4 regions of the Pseudoduganella sp. R-31 genome follow, and region 1 is predicted to be linked to each of the others. Evidence: predicted binding sites of a transcription regulator. Region 1 holds the regulator's gene; each other region holds the start of a gene.

The links. Region 1 encodes sigma-54, which starts transcription at its own class of promoters, with help from an activator protein. Its sites were predicted from a motif close to TGGCANGNAANCTGCTTT; they were not measured.
Region 2: ACN9MY_RS16880 (PEP-CTERM sorting domain-containing protein) is a predicted target of sigma-54. The motif match lies at 2,069-2,086, and genes of this name have one in related genera.
Region 3: ACN9MY_RS09155 (pilin) is a predicted target of sigma-54. The motif match lies at 1,960-1,977, and genes of this name have one in related genera.
Region 4: ACN9MY_RS03940 (TldD/PmbA family protein) is a predicted target of sigma-54. The motif match lies at 1,890-1,907, and genes of this name have one in related genera.

The regions. Positions count from the first base shown of each region.
Region 1 is NZ_CP183986.1:1,009,432-1,013,689, forward strand. It holds gene lptA (lipopolysaccharide transport periplasmic protein LptA) at 1-426, shown strand, start outside; gene lptB (LPS export ABC transporter ATP-binding protein) at 429-1,184, shown strand; gene ACN9MY_RS04630 (RNA polymerase factor sigma-54) at 1,194-2,690, shown strand; gene hpf (ribosome hibernation-promoting factor, HPF/YfiA family) at 2,763-3,122, shown strand; gene ACN9MY_RS04640 (enoyl-CoA hydratase/isomerase family protein) at 3,198-4,258, shown strand, end outside.
Region 2 is NZ_CP183986.1:3,703,047-3,707,304, forward strand. It holds gene ACN9MY_RS16865 (septation protein A) at 1-38, opposite strand, end outside; gene msrB (peptide-methionine (R)-S-oxide reductase MsrB) at 22-420, opposite strand; gene ACN9MY_RS16875 (protein adenylyltransferase SelO) at 431-1,894, opposite strand; gene ACN9MY_RS16880 (PEP-CTERM sorting domain-containing protein) at 2,121-2,873, shown strand; gene ACN9MY_RS16885 (S8 family serine peptidase) at 2,931-4,258, opposite strand, start outside.
Region 3 is NZ_CP183986.1:2,014,547-2,018,804, forward strand. It holds gene ACN9MY_RS09140 (protein kinase family protein) at 1-251, opposite strand, end outside; gene ACN9MY_RS09145 (tetratricopeptide repeat protein) at 396-884, opposite strand; gene ACN9MY_RS09150 (pilin) at 1,188-1,667, shown strand; gene ACN9MY_RS09155 (pilin) at 2,040-2,534, shown strand; partial or broken gene ACN9MY_RS09160 (transposase) at 2,613-3,350, shown strand; tRNA gene ACN9MY_RS09165 (tRNA-His) at 3,956-4,031, opposite strand; gene murI (glutamate racemase) at 4,114-4,258, opposite strand, start outside.
Region 4 is NZ_CP183986.1:877,550-881,807, forward strand. It holds gene ACN9MY_RS03930 (substrate-binding periplasmic protein) at 45-902, opposite strand; gene ACN9MY_RS03935 (class I SAM-dependent methyltransferase) at 906-1,721, opposite strand; gene ACN9MY_RS03940 (TldD/PmbA family protein) at 1,961-3,595, shown strand; gene ACN9MY_RS03945 (TldD/PmbA family protein) at 3,612-4,258, shown strand, end outside.

The DNA of each region.
Region 1 (4,258 bases):
ATCCTGCTGGGCGGCGTCAAGCTGACCCGCGGCACCCTGACCATGACGGCCGAGCGCGCCTACGTCAAGCAGACGCCGGAGGGCTTCCAGCAAGTGACGCTGTTTGGCGACGGCAAGAAAGCCACCTTCCGCCAGAAGCGCGACGGCGCCGGCGACCAGTGGGTGGAAGGCGATGCCGACCGCATCGAATACGAGGAACAGGTTGAACTGGTGAAGATGTTCAACAAGGCCACCATCCGCCGCCTGGAAGGCGGCAAGCAGAACGACGAAGTGCAGGGTGAGTTCATTTCTTACGACAGCCGCAAGGAATTTTTCAGCGTGCGCAATTCGGCCAGCGGGGAGAGCAAGCCCGGCGGCGGTCGCGGCACCATGGTGATCCAGCCGACCCGTACCGAACCCCCAGCGACGCCGACGGAGAAGAAGTAAGCATGCAAGCAAATAACTGCGCCAGCACGCTGGTCGTGCGCGGCCTCCAGAAAACCTATGGCAAGCGACAGGTGGTGCACGACGTTTCGCTGCAAGTCGATTGCGGTGAAGTGGTCGGCCTGCTCGGTCCCAACGGTGCCGGCAAGACTACCTCTTTCTACATGATCGTCGGCCTGGTGGCTTCCGATGCAGGCACCATCGATATCGGCGGCACCGACGTGTCGAGCCTGCCGATCCACAAGCGCGCCACGCTGGGCCTGTCCTACCTGCCGCAGGAAGCTTCGGTGTTCCGCAAGCTGACGGTGGAAGAAAACATTCGTGCCGTACTGGAACTGCAGAAGGTGGACGGCAAGCCTCTGCCCAAGGCGGAAATCAAGCAGCGCCTGGAATCGCTGCTGGCCGACTTGCAAATCGAGAAGCTGCGCGAGAACCCGGCCCTGTCGCTGTCGGGTGGCGAGCGCCGCCGCGTGGAAATTGCGCGCGCCCTGGCCACCAACCCGCGCTTCGTGTTGCTCGACGAACCGTTTGCCGGCGTGGATCCGATCGCCGTGATCGAAATCCAACGTATTGTGCGTTTCCTGAAGGAGCGCAATATCGGTGTGCTGATCACCGACCATAATGTGCGTGAGACCCTCGGCATTTGCGACCGCGCCTACATCATCAACCAGGGCGCCGTGCTGGCCTCGGGCCGCCCGGACGACATCATTGCCAACGAATCCGTTCGCCGCGTCTACCTCGGCGAACACTTCCGCATGTAAACGAAGGCCATGAAACAAACACTGCAACTGCGAACCTCGCAACACCTGGCGCTGACGCCGCAGCTGCAACAATCCATCCGCCTGCTGCAGCTGTCCACGCTGGAGCTGCACCAGGAGTTGGAACAGCTGCTTGGCGACAATCCCATGCTGGAGCGCCTTGACGACCCGCTCGACCACTCGGTACGGCTGCTGGCCGATGGCGCCATCAGCCAGGGCAACGGCAATGGCACCGAAGCTCCCGCCACGCCTTCGGCTGAAGGCCCGCAAGGCGAGGGCGGCGAAGCCCCGGCCGCTGCCGGCGAAAGCGATACCTATGAAGGCGGCGACCATGAAGCCGGCAACGGCAGCGACGACGCCGACTGGAGCGCCAGCGCCGGCAGCAAATCCGCCGACGACGAAGACAGCCGCCCGCAACTGGAAGCTTCCGGCTGCACGCTGCGCGAACACCTGCTCGAGCAGATGCGCGTCACCGTGCAGGAGCCGCGCGACCGCGCGCTGATGGAACTGATCATCGATGCGCTGGACGAGAACGGCTACCTGGAAGAGCCGCTGGAAGAAATCCACGAGCGCCTGCCGCCCGAGCTGGAAATCGAACTGGACGACCTGCGCTGCAGCCTGGTGCTGCTGCAAAGCTTCGATCCGCCCGGCGTCGCCGCACGCAATGCCTCCGAATGCCTGGCGCTGCAGATCAGGCGCATGCCCGGCGTGCCGCTGGTGACGCGCCGCATGGCGCTGACCATCGTCGAGAAGCACCTGACCTGGTTCGCCCAGCGCGAGTTCACCAAGCTGAAGAAAGCGCTCGACTGCGACGATGAAGACTTGCGCGAAGCACAGTGCGTGATCCGCCAGTGCAACCCGCATCCGGGCGCCGAATTTGCGTCAGGCGAGTCAGACTACGTGGTGCCGGACGTGATCGTGAAAAAGGGCCGCGGCGGCTGGATCGTCACCCTGAACAACGACGTGGTGCCGCGCCTGCGCGTGAACGCGCTGTATGCCAACCTGCTCAAGCAAGGCAAGAGCGAGTCGCAGATGAATGGCCAGCTGCAGGAGGCCAAGTGGTTGATCAAGAATATGCGCCAGCGCTTCGACACGATCCTGCGCGTCGCGGAAGCGATAGTAGAAAGACAAAAGAACTTTTTCAGTCATGGCGCAGTGGCCATGAGACCCCTTGTGTTGCGTGAAATTGCTGATACACTGGGACTACACGAGAGCACTATTTCTCGCGTAACAACTCAAAAATATATGCTCACCCCGCATGGCATGTTTGAGTTGAAATATTTCTTTGGTAGCCACGTCGCGACCGAAGCCGGGGGGGAGGCTTCCTCGACTGCGATACGGGCACTGATCGTGCAATTGACAGGAGCAGAAGACCCGAAAAATCCTTTATCCGACAGTAAGATTGCGGACATGCTGGGTGAACAAGGCATGGTGATTGCGCGACGGACTGTTGCCAAATATCGAGAAGCGTTGAAGATCCCTCCAGTTAGCCTCCGCAAATCGTTGTAGTGCAGTGCATGGGTTCCTCTGTGCGTTTCGGCGTGCACGAACTCGAGAGCGACATCATCTTTAGGAGTGTGTATGAATCTCACCATCAGTGGACATCATGTCGAAGTGACCCCAGCCATTCGCGAGTACGTGCAGAACAAGCTGGAACGAGTCAAGCGCCATTTCGATCAAGTAATCGATATTGCTGTCATCCTGACTGTAGATAACCTCACCGAGAAAGAGAAACGCCAGAAAGCCGAAATCAACCTGCGCATGTCTGGCAAAACTGTTTACGTCGAAAGCCTGTCGCAAGACCTTTACGCCGCCATCGATACCCTGATTGATAAACTGGATCGCCAGGTCATGAAATACAAGGACCGTGTGCAGAACCACAGTCATGCGGCCATCAAGCATTTCCCGGATACGTATGAGGCACCACCCACCGCCATGTAAAGGACTGGCCGTGCAGCACACCAAAGGGCGCAATTGGCGCCCTTTTTTGCGACCAGTGTGCGTTAGAATATTTGCATGAGCGAACACGTACACACCCAACTCTCCAACGGTACCGGCTTCATCACGCTGGACCGCCCCAAGACCCTCAATTCACTGTCCCTCGACATGGTGCGCGCGATGACGCAGGCGCTGCTGGCATGGCGCGACGATGCGTCGGTGGCGGCGGTCGTGGTGCGCAGCAGCAGCGAACGCGCGCTGTGCGCAGGCGGCGATATCCGCTTCTTCCACGACGTCGGCCGCGGCAATACGCAAGGCGGCAGCGCGCTGCTGGAGGACTTCTTCACCGAAGAATATGCGCTGAACCATTTAATCCATTTCTACCCCAAGCCTTATGTGGCGCTGATGGATGGCGTGGTGATGGGCGGCGGCATGGGCATCGCGCAGGGCGGGCCGGAGTGCGGCGTGCGCATCGTCACGGGCCGTACCAGGATGGCGATGCCCGAGGTGAACATCGGCCTGTTTCCCGACGTGGGCGGCAGTCACTTCCTGTCGCATGCGCCGGGCCAGCTTGGCATGTGGCTCGGCCTCACCGGGCTGACGGTCGGCGCCGCGGATGCGCTCTACCTCGACCTGGCTGACTACTTCGTGCCGGAAACTGAACTGGCCGGACTGGCCAAGCTGTTCGAGTCGACGCCCGGCAAATCGTTGCGCGATGCTGTCGCGGTCTTTGCCGGCCCGCACAACGCCTTCGCCGGCGACAGCGAACTGGAAGCGCAGCGTGCCCTGATCGATCAGCATTTCTCGGCGGGCTCGGTACCCGCCATCATGGATTCGCTGCGAGGCGACAGCACGCCTTTCGCGCAGAAATCGCTGAAGGCAATGGAATTGCGCTCGCCGCTGATGATGAGCGTGACCCACGAGCTGCTGAAGCGCGGCGCGTCGCTGGGCGTGTCCGACTGCTTGCGCATGGAGCGCAACCTGGTGCGCCGCAACTTCGAACACGGCGAGATTTTCGAGGGCGTACGCGCCCTGGTGATCGACAAGGACAACCAGCCGCAGTGGAATCCCGCAACGCTGGCCGAAGTGACGCCCGCCATGGTGGAGCGCTTCTTCGAACCATGCTGGCCGGCCTGGGC
Region 2 (4,258 bases), 2.7 Mb from region 1:
TCAAAAATAATCTTCATCTTTTCAAGGCTTCGGTTCAAAGCGCAGCGAGGCCGAATTAATGCAATAGCGCAATCCGGTCGGCGGCGGGCCATCAGGGAAGACGTGGCCCAGGTGGGCATCACATACTGCACAGATGATTTCGGTGCGCAGCATACCATGCGAGCGATCCGTTTTCTCTATGATATTCGCAGGATCGAGCGCCTTGAAGTAACTCGGCCAGCCGCAGCCGGAATCGAATTTGGCATCCGACTCGAAAAGCGGGGTGTTGCAGCATACGCAGGTGTAAATGCCATGCTCGTGGTGGTCCCAGAACTTGCCCGTAAATGCGCGCTCGGTGGCGGCATGGCGGGTAACCTGGTATTCCATCGGGTCGAGCTGGGCGCGCCATTCGGCATCGGTCTTGACAACTTTGTCGCTCATTGTTGATCTCTCACGAAGAGCAGCTTACCGAGAGCTGGCTGGACCAGTCTGGCGGAAAGCCTGCATATTGTTCATTCTCTGCTTGTTCGTCGAAGGGGCGTTCGAGCAGGGTCAAGAGGCGCTCGACTTCGGAAAAGTCCTTATTTTGCGCCTTTTCGATGGCGAGCTGTGCCATATAGTTTCGCAGCACATACTTGGGATTGACCTGATCCATCGCAAGTTTGCGCGCAGCATCGTCGCTGTTTTCGGCGCGCAGGCGCGCACGATAAGCTTCGGCCCATTGATCGAAAGCGGGGCGATCGATGAACAAGTCGCGCAAGGGTTCGTCGCCTTCCGAGCTGCCGGCGCGCAAGGCGCTCAGGCGGCGGAAGAAAATCGTGAAGTCAGTGTGGTTGGCTTGCAGGATGGCAAACAGGCCGTCAAGCAGTTCGCGGTCGCCTTCTTGCGTGGTAGCCAAACCGAGCTTGGCATGCAGCAGCTGATCGATGTGACGCGCGAACTCCGGCTGGTAGACGTCGAGCGCTTCCTGGGTCAGTTCGACTTCGCCAATCAGCGGCAACAAGGCTTGCGCGAGGGCGTAGCAGTTCCAGTGACCGATCTGCGGCTGGTTGGAATACGAGTAACGGCCACGCTCGTCGCTATGGTTGCAGATCTGGTTGGCGTCGAATCCGTCCATGAAACCGAAGGGGCCGTAATCGAGAGTCAGCCCCAGGATCGACATATTGTCGGAATTCATTACACCATGCATGAAGCCTACTGCTTGCCAGTGCGCAATCATGCGCGCGGTGCGGCGGGTCACTTCTTCCAGCAAGGCAGCGTACGGGTTTTCCTCGTCGCGCAGGGAAGGGTAGAAGCGGTCGATGACGTAATCGGCTAATTGCTTGAGTTCATCCGGCTTGCGATTGTAGTACCAGTGTTCAAAAGAACCAAACCGGATGAAGGTTGGGGCCATGCGGACGACGACGGCCGCGGTTTCGATCGATTCGCGCACGATTCCCTGGTCAGAACCGACTACCGACAAGGCGCGGGTGGTCGGGATGCCGAGGCCATGCATCGCTTCCGAGCACAGGAACTCACGGATGGACGAGCGCAGCACGGCGCGTCCATCGCCCATCCTCGAGTATGGCGTCATGCCGGCGCCTTTCAGCTGCAACTCGATCGGGCCCTCGGGAGTGGCTAGATCGCCGAGCAGGATGGCACGCCCGTCGCCGAGCTGGCCGGCCCAGACGCCAAACTGGTGGCCGGAATAGACAGCCGCAAGCGGCTTCGAACGCTCCGCGAGGCGGTTGCCGGTCAGGATATCAACCGCTTCTTGCGTCGCCAGCGTTGCTGGTTCAAGACCAATGAGACGTGCAGCCGCAGGACTCAGCCCAACAAGGTAAGGCGCCGGCAATGGAGTCGGCATCAGGTGAGTGTAGAACGCTGGCGGCAAACCTGCGAAGGAATTTTCAAACTGGAAGTTAGTAGCGCTCATGTCCAGCGCATTTTAACGCAGGCACCCGATGCCGTCTTGCGCCCTAAGGGAAACCTAAGTTTCCGTACGAAATCAGTGGTGACTTTCATGTCAATGTCGAGAATTCTTACAATTTTTGGGGTCAAGATTTAACTGCTGAGGTTAACCGATTGATTTCGTTGGTGAGTAACTTTTAGGCACGCTATATGCGTATAGGAGTTCGTACCATAATAAAAGGGGGTGTAACATGAAAAGTATCAAAACTGCGCTGGGTGTCTTGGGAGCAGCACTGCTGATGGGGGTTGCTCCTTTGTCTCATGCGGGCGAATGGACGCTCAATTTTAATAACGCCAACGTCTACACCGGAGACGCGCCACCCCTGCAGTCTGGGGCGACCGCAACCGACTCGTGGGCGCAACTGAAGTTTACCGACTATGGCACGAATTATGTGGACATCAGCCTGAGCGTCGCAACCGGCGTGCTGGAGTCTGGCATCTATGTGAACGACTGGTGGTTCAACGGTGATGCACTGGCCCAGACCGGAACGTTCTCCTTGTTAAGCGGGGTGAACGCCAACACCAGCATCTGCTCGGATTGCCAGAACGGAACCGGGTCCGGCAGCTACGATGGTGTGTTCCATTTTGTGAATGCGAACCCGGGTGAGCTGGCGCAGGGGAACGAATCGGTCTGGCGTCTCTCTGTCGACCTAAGCGAGACGCTAAGCGTCAATGATTTCATGTTCCTGTCGTGCATGCCAGGCCGTACCTGCGGAACGGACGGCTTGTTTGCAGCAGTGCATGTCCAGGGCTATGCATCTTCCGCTAAATCCGGTGCCTGCGTGGACGGAGAAGAAAACTGCAATCCGCCTGAATGCCCTCCAGGCGACACACGTCCGGAATGCGGAGGCGGTGAACAGGAAATTCCAGAGCCTGCTACGTTGGCTATATTCGGTGTCGGCCTGCTGGGTTTGGCGCTCAGCCGCCGACGCAGTATCCGCTGATCGCGACCTGATGAAAAAAACGGCAGCCAAGGCTGCCGTTTTTCATTGGAGAGCCGCTTACTTGCGTACGCTCACGCTGCTGGCAGCAGTGTTACCGGCGCGATCACGTGCGACTGCTTTCAGGGTATGGCTGCCGTTGCTGGGTTTCCAGCTGTAGGCCATGCTCGATCCGCTGCCCGAAGCAACCAGCGCGCCGTCCACGTAAAGCGACATCGAAATCCCAGCCGCGCCGCTATTGTCCGATGCATTCACGGTAACGTTGACGTTGCCGTGAACGGTGCCGCCATTGCTTGGGTTGGTGATAGCCACAACGGGCGCAACCGTGTCGGTCGTCGGAGAAATGGTGGTGGTACTGTTCGAGACGTTCACGCTGACTGGCGTGGAAGAGGTCACATTGCCGGCAGCATCACGCGCGACGGCCGTCAGGGTTGCCATACCGTTGGCAACGCCTTTGGAATCCCACGCAAAGCTAAATGGGCTGCTCGCATCGCTCGCTACCACCGTGCTATTGACTTTCAAGTCCACGCGCGCCACGCCGACGTTATCAGCAGCGTTGACGTTGACCGAGACGATGCCCGACACCGTGCTGCTGCCCAGCGGGGCAGCGATCGAGACCGTTGGCGCAGTGGTGTCGGCCGTGGTTGTGGTACCCGCAGCTTTTGCTACGGCAGCCGAAGCATTCACACGGCCATAGCCGAAGTAGATGTCGCGGCCGGCAGTGCCCAGGTCGACAGCGGTGGTGAACAGGATGCTCTTCACCTGGTCTGCGCTCAGGGAAGGATTGGCCGACATCACCAGGGCTGCCACCGCTGCGGCGACCGGGCTGGCGAAGGAGGTGCCATTGACCGCGCCGTAGCCGCCACCCTGGACAGTGGTGTAGATGCCCACGCCCGGCGCCGACAGCGCGACAAAGGCGCCATAGCTGGAGAAGCTGGCACGGTTGTCGGCCGAATCGGTGGCCGAGACCGGGATCATGGTGTCGGTCGGGGTGAAGCCTTCATCGCGGTTGTAGTTGCCGGCCGAGACGAACAGCAGGCCGCCCTTGCCTTTGAGGTAGTTGGCAGCGCTTTGCACGGCCGAGCTGGTTGGCACGTTGGCGTAGCTGATGTTGACCACGCGGGCGCCGTGGTCGGCAGCCCAGGTCACGCCGCTGGCCATGGTCGAGAAGTAGGCGTAGCAGGTGCCGGAATTGTTGTAGGCAATGCGCACTGGCATGATCCTGGCTTGGCCCGCCACGCCGGCGACGCCGATGGCGTTATTGGACGCAGCTGCCGCGGAGCCGGCAGCCTTGGTGCCGTGGCCGCAGACGTCGGCGGTGTTGGTGTTATTGTCGTAGGTGTTATAGCCTGCTACCAGGCGGCCCGAGAAGTCGGGGTGGCTTGCGT
Region 3 (4,258 bases), 1.0 Mb from region 1:
AGCACCACGTGTTCGCCCAGCCGCCCGCAGCGGCGTGCCAGCACGACACGCGAACCAGCGCCTTCGTATAACAGACGGATGATGCGGTAGCGCCGTTCGCCGCAGCGGGCATCCTGGCCGACCGGGTCGTTCTGGAAGCGCAGGAGCGCTTCGCGGAAGCGCGCCACGTCGACGACGGCATCGGAACGGGTGACGGTGGCGGCGCAATATGGGCACTCGACGGTGCGCCAAATGGCCTGGCGTGGCAGCACTCCGCCACACTGCGGGCAACTCAAAGACTGGAAGTCCACACGAATCCTGGAGGGTTGTCTGAAATCAGCAAAATCCGCAACCGGACCTTTTGGGGGGCAGAAGGCTTGAACTTAACTGGGAGAATCCCCCACGATATGGTCTGGTCAATCGCTGTTCGTTACTGTAACACAGCGAATCATTCCGGAAATTTGCGCCTGCGATACGATGTGGCCACCAGCTGCAGCCTTCGCAATCCACATCAGCCCTAAATTGTCGTCCTTGGGAACACCTGTGCCCTCGACGTAAGCCCGGCCCATCCAGTGCATCGCGCTCACATCGCCCTGCTTTATCGCGAGTTCGAGCCAGTACAGCGCCTCCTTGTGCTTCTCTAAGTCACGAAAAAGTAGTGCCAAATCGGACTGGGCCTGCGCATGGCCCGCATCTGCATCTAATACAAGCTGTAAATCCTCGGCTGTTAGCGTCACCCATAGGTGCGGAAGTATTGAATCCAGCACAACTGTCGAAACTTCATTTGCTTTTACATGGTTCTCGGCGCCCCGTTCCACCGAACCATCGGCAAATCTGCGCCAAAACGTGCGCTTGCTCCAACCGGTCAATGTGATGGCGGTGCTAATTTTGATCTGTTGGTTCATTTCTCATCTTCAGTAAAGTTTGCTAGCGAACATTTCAGGAATATTCTGGGCAGAAACTTACGGGGTAATAGTTGCCGTGGCGCATCAAAAGGCTGTGCCAAGCCCGGATGATACGCTGATTGTCGTGCCACGCCAAAACTGTGGCGCAGCATGGACCTGCGCCACCGGGCGAGATGCACCAAAGATATTGCCAAAAAACGGCAAAAACATCGCGAATTTGGCCTGGCACGCTCATTGCATAGTATGCGGTGTGCAGCAAAACTTTGAGCCGATGAGGCTCCCAACACTCAACAGGAGAGAAGCATGAAATTCGCACAATACAAGAAGCAAGCACAGCAGGGTTTCACCCTGATCGAACTGATGATCGTTGTGGCGATCATTGGTATTCTGGCAGCTGTTGCCCTGCCTGCATACCAGGACTACACCGTTCGTTCCCGTGTTGCTGAAGCAATTACTGCTGCTGATGCCGCTAAAGTTACCGTAGCCGACAACGCTGCCAATGGCACTCCGTTTGCAACTGGCCTGAATCCAGGTAAGGCGACGCAAAACATTGCAACCCCACCTGCAATCGACGCTAGCGGCGTTATCACCGTCGTGACGACTGATAAAGCAGGTGCTTTCACTATCACCATGACCCCGTTTGATGGCGCTATCGGCACCGGTCTGACTGCAGGTACTCCACCAGTCAACCAAATCGTATGGGCCTGCAGCATTAGCGACGAGAAGAAATATAAGTACGCACCAGCAAACTGCCGCCAAACTGAAGCTAAAGCTCTGCTGTAATTAGCGGCTAGCTCGACTAAAAAAATGCCCGCTCTTTGCGGGCATTTTTCATACAATTGGTGCCAAATCCATAATGTCGTGCATGGCTTTTTGGTAAGCACCGCTAATGCATTTTGCTGCCCAGTGGCTTCACTTTCATTACGCTAAGTCAGGCATGCATCCTTTTAGCCTGTTGGTGTTGACCGAGCTTGTGAGTGTTGCTTATATGCGAAGCGCCCGTCTTGTTCGTGCCGGTAGCTTTCATAATTCGGATGCCAGGCACACCCTGCACGGCAAAAACCGTCTAGATGCCTGGCACGCTCATTGCTGAGCATTCTGTGTGAAGTAAAACGTTGAGTCGTCGTGATTCGCAATACTTAGTAGGAGAGAAGCATGAAGTTCGCACAATGCGAGAAGCAAGCGCAGCAAGGTTTTACCCTGATCGAGCTGATGATCGTCGTGGCGATCGTTGGTATTCTGGCGGCAGTTGCTTTGCCGGCATACCAAGACTATGCCGTTCGCGCTCGTGTGACCGAAGCAATGGCTGTTGCTGATGCTGCTAAAATTGCGGTTGCCGACAATGCTGCCAATGGCACTCCGTTTGCGACTCCTCTTAATGTAGGTAAAGCGACGCAAAACATTGTATTAGTACTTAGCGTCGACATTGGTGGTGTGATTACTGTCAAGACAACCGAAAAAGCCGGGAATGTAACGCTCACCATGACTCCCTTCGATGGCGCAGGCGCCAATGGTGCTCTTGGCAGTCGACTAACCCAGGGCATTATTCCAACCCACCAACTCACCTGGGCTTGTAGCGTAGATTCGATGAGTAAATTCAAATACGTGCCAGCAAACTGCCGCCAGACTGCTGCTAACGCATTGTTGTAATTGGCGACTGAGATAGCTTCCTGAATCGCCGGACACAGTCTATGCATTATCCTTACGACTAGCAATAGGACTAGGCATATGACTAAGAGCAGGCAATCAATCGAGTTGGTGGCGGTCAGCGACGAGAAGCGTTGTCGATGGTCCGCAGCAGAAAAGGCAGCACTGGTGCGCGAAACGTACGAGCCAGGAATGAGCGTTTCGCTGGTGGCGCGCAAACACGGAATCAGCGCGAGCCAGCTATTCAACTGGCGGAAATTGGAGCGCGAAGGCGCCCTGGTGGCAGTCCATGCCGGCGAATCGGTCGTGCCAGCCAGCGAGCTCGCAGCCGCCCGCGCCCAAATCGCACACCTGCGGCGCATGCTGGGCAAAAAAGCCATGGAGGCTGAAATTCTGAAGGAGTCCGTGGACTTTGCCCGCGAAAAAAAAGTGGCTTGCCCGCGCCCTTGTTGCCGAAGGACGACCAGTGAAACCGGTCTGCGAGGCCTTGGGCGTGGCGCGCTCTCACGTGATTGAGTTGATAACGCGGTCGCCGGATTGGGTTGATGGCCGCACGGTGCGCGAGATGGACGTACTTGCCGACCTTGCCTTGGTCGACGCGATTCGCGCGGAGATTGGTCAATTGCCGACGTACGGCTATCGACGCACTGGGCGCTGGTCAACCGCCGGCGCATGGCAGCGGGCCTGGCGCTGTTTAATCACAAGCACTTCTATCGAGTCATGAAGGCTTATAGGCTGCTGTTGCCGAAAGCGCCGAAGCGAATCGTTAGCGCTCGCGTGCACAACGGCACTATGGCAGAATTCATCGCGGATTGCCGGGAAACGTTGCTTTGACCTTCAGGAGGAAGAGTTCAGAGTCGCGGTAGTCATAGGTCACCCGTTTCATGACCCTTATCTTGTTGTAAATCCCTTGAGCTGACCGGTATTCATGGAGCAGCGCATGCGCACTAAGTTCCAGTACAGGGGTAGTTTTAGGGCGGGGAGTAGGAAAGGTTGGATGGCGTTGCTGCGTGCCATCGCTTGCTCCTTGCTCCACGGTGTTACGAACCCCGGCTATCGGCGCGACACTCGCGAACGGCGATTAAGCCAACTAATGCGCTGGGTACGGCAACGACTACAACCGTAGCAGCGTAACCCAGCTTCCCAAATGGGAGGCTGAGTCTATGATTTGGCATGAGAGCAGTGGGTTAGTTAGAGGGTTTGGAGGTACAAACACAATAACTCTTACTCATTGCTCTCTTGCGTTTAAAGCATGGTCATTCCGGAAATCCGCGATAACCCATTTTTAGGCCACAGTGAACTGGTCATGGAAATGGTAAGCGTAAATTGCCTGACACTTTGCGTGCCACCCTGCGGCGATGATCTGGATGAAAAAAAAGCCGCAAATGCGGCCATTTTTATCGTTCATTTTCAGCTAAGAAATTTGGGGTGGCTGATGGGGCTCGAACCCACGACAACAGGAATCACAATCCTGGACTCTACCAACTGAGCTACAGCCACCACTGAAAACTTCTTTTCCATCGCACCGTAGCGCGACAGAGCCGAGATTATATAGGGACTCCGATAATCTGGCAAATATATTTCAAACGGCCACGGAATCGACCTGAGGGTGCAGTCCGAGCAGGCTGGCAAACTGCTGCTTCAGAGCCTCTGCGTTGCCGCTGGTGTAGCCATGCAGGTGGGCTGGCGTGCCTCCTGGACGCAGCAGGCCGGCGCCTTCCAGCAGG
Region 4 (4,258 bases), 130 kb from region 1:
TGCCGTCGTCTTGGGCGGTCTTTTCGTTGCCGGATACGGCTTTGTCACCTTGATGAGCCGCCTGCAATCCCGCTAGGAAGCTCCAGTTCAAATACCTTGCGCTTGCGCGCCGCGATCTCCCCCAGGGCGCGCTGGAAAGCCGGGTAGCCGTTCAACAGCTTGTCGAAACTGCCATCGGCTTGCGCAAGTTTCAAGCCTCGCTCCACCCGCTCCGCCATCGCCTTGTTGTCCTTGCTGACAAAGAAATAGAACGGTACGCGGTAATGCAGGAAGATCGTCGGTTCCACCATCAATCCGTCCTTCCCATACACCTTTTCCTCGGCCCAGGCCTCGTGCACGCCGCGCGGCATGTAGTCGAAGCGCTTTGCTTTCAGCATCGGGAACAGCGAACTGTAATTGACCGTCGTTTCAACCGGCAGGCGGTTGTGGCGCAACACATCCACCGAAGGCCAGTTGACGCCCGCGCCGGCAACGAGCTTGCGCAGGTCGCCCAGGCTGCGAACCTCGCGGAAGCGGGCTTCATCCTCCTTGCGGATCATGAAGACGCGATAGTCGTTCAGCTCGCGCACCAGGGAGATGCGAATCGGCAGCAGGTCGCGTTCCCGCTCGGCGTTGGTGCCGTCCCACATGATGTTGATGACGCCATTGCGCTTGAGTTCCAGGGCGCGGCGCGGGCTGGTCAGTTCGTGGGGATAGAACTCGATGGAGAAGGGGCCGTCGGTCTTTTCCAGCGCGAGGCGCAGCAGCAGGTGAAAGTAGGTGACCTGTACCTCGGAGCCAGGCGTGACCGAGGGCAGGACGAAGCGCATCAGCGGCGCATTGGCCGCGTCGCCCGCATTGGCCAGGGTGGATGCTGCCGCCAGCAGCAAGCCGGCGGCAGAGCGTTGCAGCTTTTTCAGCACTGATTACTGCGGCTTGACGAACTTCAGCGTCATGCGGTCGCTCTCGCCAATGGCAGCGTACTTGGCGCGGTCCTTGTCCTTGTTGGTGAAGGTCGGAGGCAAGGCCCACACCCCGTTCTCGTGGTTGGCGTCATCCTTGGCATTGGCGTTGACTTCAGACTTTGCCACCAGCTTGAAGCCGGCCTGTTCGGCCATCTTGATGACATAGGCTTCGTGCATATAGCCGGTACTGGCCTTGGCATCCTGGGTCATGGCGGACGGCAGGCGGTGTTCTTCCACGCCGAAGATACCGCCTGGTTTCAGCGTGTCGTAGATGCTGGCCATCAGCTTCTTCATGTTCTCGTCGCCGGTGCCGATCCAGTTATGGATGTTGCGGAACGTGAGCACCATGTCGGCGCTGCCTTTCGGCGCGTAAGTGTATACGCCGTTGCCCGGTTCGAAGGCGCCCAGCACCACCTTGTCGCGGCCCGGCTGCTTGGCCAGGAACTCCTGGAAGCGTTCAGCCGACTTGCGCACGCGTTCGTCGGCCGATTGCGGGCTGGAGCCGGCGGTAATCAGCTTGCCCTGGTCGCGCAGGTAAGGGGCCAGGATTTCGGTGTACCAGCCGCCGCCCGGCGACAGTTCGACCACCGTCATGTTCGGCTTGATGCCGAAGAAGGTCAGGGTCTCGTAAGGATGGCGGTACTGGTCGCGTTTGACGTTGTCCGCGTTGCGGGTAGGGCTGGCGATTGCAGCTTTCAGGGCAGGATCTGCCAGTGCAACGCCGGAAAAACCGGTAAAGCCAACGGCCAGCAGGCCGGCCAGGACGTACTGTTTCATTCAGGAGTCTCCTTTTTTCGTTGGGCAGGCGACGCAGCGGCTCCGGTCGCCCGGGACTTGATGATCGTGCAAGCTGGCCGCCCGGTCAAGTGTCCGCGCGGACGGTGTGCGGACACTGCCCGGACACTTTTTGCGGATATGTTTCAGCTTTGTACAAGCTTTACACAATGGCATAAAAATTGCGTACGATTTGATCCCTGCAAGCTGTCTTAGGTAAAAACGATAACCCTGGAGAGACTATGGAACGACGTGCATTCCTCAACATGAGCGGCGGTGCAATGGCTGCCATGATGATGCCTTTTGGCCGCGCCATTGCGGCCGACGAGCTGGTAAAGCCCGTGGAAGTGAAGTTCAAGAAGATGCTGGCAGATACCGCGCTGACCGCGGCCACCCAGGCCGGCGCCAGCTACTGCGACGTGCGCATCGGCCGCTACCTGAACCAGTTCATCACGACCCGTGACCTGAACATCGAAAACGTCACCAATACCGAATCCGCTGGCGTGGGCGTGCGCGTGATCGCCAACGGCGCCTACGGCTTTGCCGCCACCAGCGACATGTCGCCGGACGGCGTGGCCGGCGCGGCGCGCCAGGCGGTCGCCATCGCCAAGGCGAACGCCAAGCTGCAGGCAGCCGGCGTGCAGCTGGCGCCGACGCCGGGCGTGGGCGAAGTGTCGTGGGCGACCCCGATCAAGAAGGACTGGCGCACCGTGCCGATCAAGGAGAAGGCCGACCTGCTGATCACCGCCAACAAGGGCGCGCTGGAAGCCGGCGCTTCGTTCATCCAGTCCTTGCTGTTCCAGGTTAACCAGCAGAAGTACTTCGCTTCCACCGACGGTTCCTATATCGACCAGGACCTGCATCGCCTGTGGGTGCCGTTCTTCGCCACGGCCGTTGACAAGTCGACCGGCAAGTTCCGCAGCCGTTCCGACCTGGGCACCCCGGTCGGCATGGGCTATGAATACCTGGACGGCCGCAAGGAAGACAAGATCAAGGCAGCGGGCGGCGTCGCCACGCTGTACAACCGTACCTATGACCTGGTCGAGGATGCGAAGGCCGCCGGCCGCCAGGCCAAGGAAAAGCTGACCGCCAAGTCGGTCGAGCCGGGCAAGTACGACCTGGTGCTGTCGCCGGAACATATGTGGCTGACCATCCACGAATCCGTCGGCCACCCGACCGAACTCGATCGCGTGCTGGGCTACGAGGCCAACTTCGCCGGCACTTCCTTCGCGACCCTGGACAAGCAGCAGTCGAAGAAATTCAAGTACGGTTCGGACCTGGTCAACATCGAGGCAGACAAAACCATCCAGGGTTCGCTGGGGGCGGTCGGCTACGACGACGAAGGCGTCAAGTGCAAGAAGTGGGACATCATCAAGGACGGCATCCTGGTGAATTACCAGGCTACGCGCGACCAGGCGGCGGTGATCGGCGAGAAAGAATCGCACGGCTGCTCCTACGCGGACTCCTGGAGCAATGTGCAGTTCCAGCGCATGCCTAACGTTTCGCTCAAGGCTGGCAAGAAGAAGATGACCCCGGACGAACTGGTGAAAGACGTGAAGAAGGGCATCTACATCGTGGGGGCCGGTTCCTTCTCGATCGACCAGCAGCGCTACAACTTCCAGTTCGGCGGCCAGATGTTCTACGAGATCAAGGACGGCAAGATCGGCCAGATGCTGGAAGACGTGGCTTACCAGTCGAATACCCAGGAGTTCTGGAACGCCTGCACCGCCATGTGCGATGAGCGCGACTGGCGCATGGGCGGCTCTTTCTTCGACGGCAAAGGCCAGCCGATGCAGGTGAGCGCGGTGTCGCACGGTTCGTCAACTTCGCGATTCAACGGCATCAACGTGATCAACACTGCACGCAAGATCGGCTAAGGCGAAAGGACTACGAATGAAGATCCTGAATCAGGAAGAGACCAAGCGCATCTCCGACAAGGTCATGTCGCTGAGCAAAGCCGATGAGTGCATCGTCACCATCAACGGCAGCCGCACCGGCAATATCCGCTATGCGCGCAATGCCGTGTCGACTGCCGGCCTGGTGGAAAATACCCAGCTGTCCGTGGCGGTCGCCTTCGGCAAGAAGCAGGGCACGGCAGTCATCAACGAGTTTGACGACAAGTCGCTGGCGAAAGCCGTGCAGCGCGCGGAAGAACTGGCAAAACTGGCGCCGGAAAATCCGGAGTTCATGCCGACGCCGGACAAGCAGGCGTTCAAGGGCTCCGACACCTTCAGCAAGTCGACCGACGCGATCAATCCTGAGTACCGCGCGCAGGTGGCGGCTTACAGCATCGAGGCCTGCAAGAAGAAGGGCCTGGTCGCTGCGGGCTTCTTTACCGACCAGTCCTCGTTCGAGACAGTCGCCAACTCGCGCGGCGTGTTCGGCCACCAGTCGCAGACCGGCATCGACTTCACCTGCACCGTGCGGACCGAAGACGGCCGCGGTTCGGGCTGGGTGCGCCGCGATGCTCAGGACGTCAATCGCTTCGATCCGCGCGCAGCGGCCGAAGTGGCGATGGAGAAGGCGATCCGCTCGGCAGA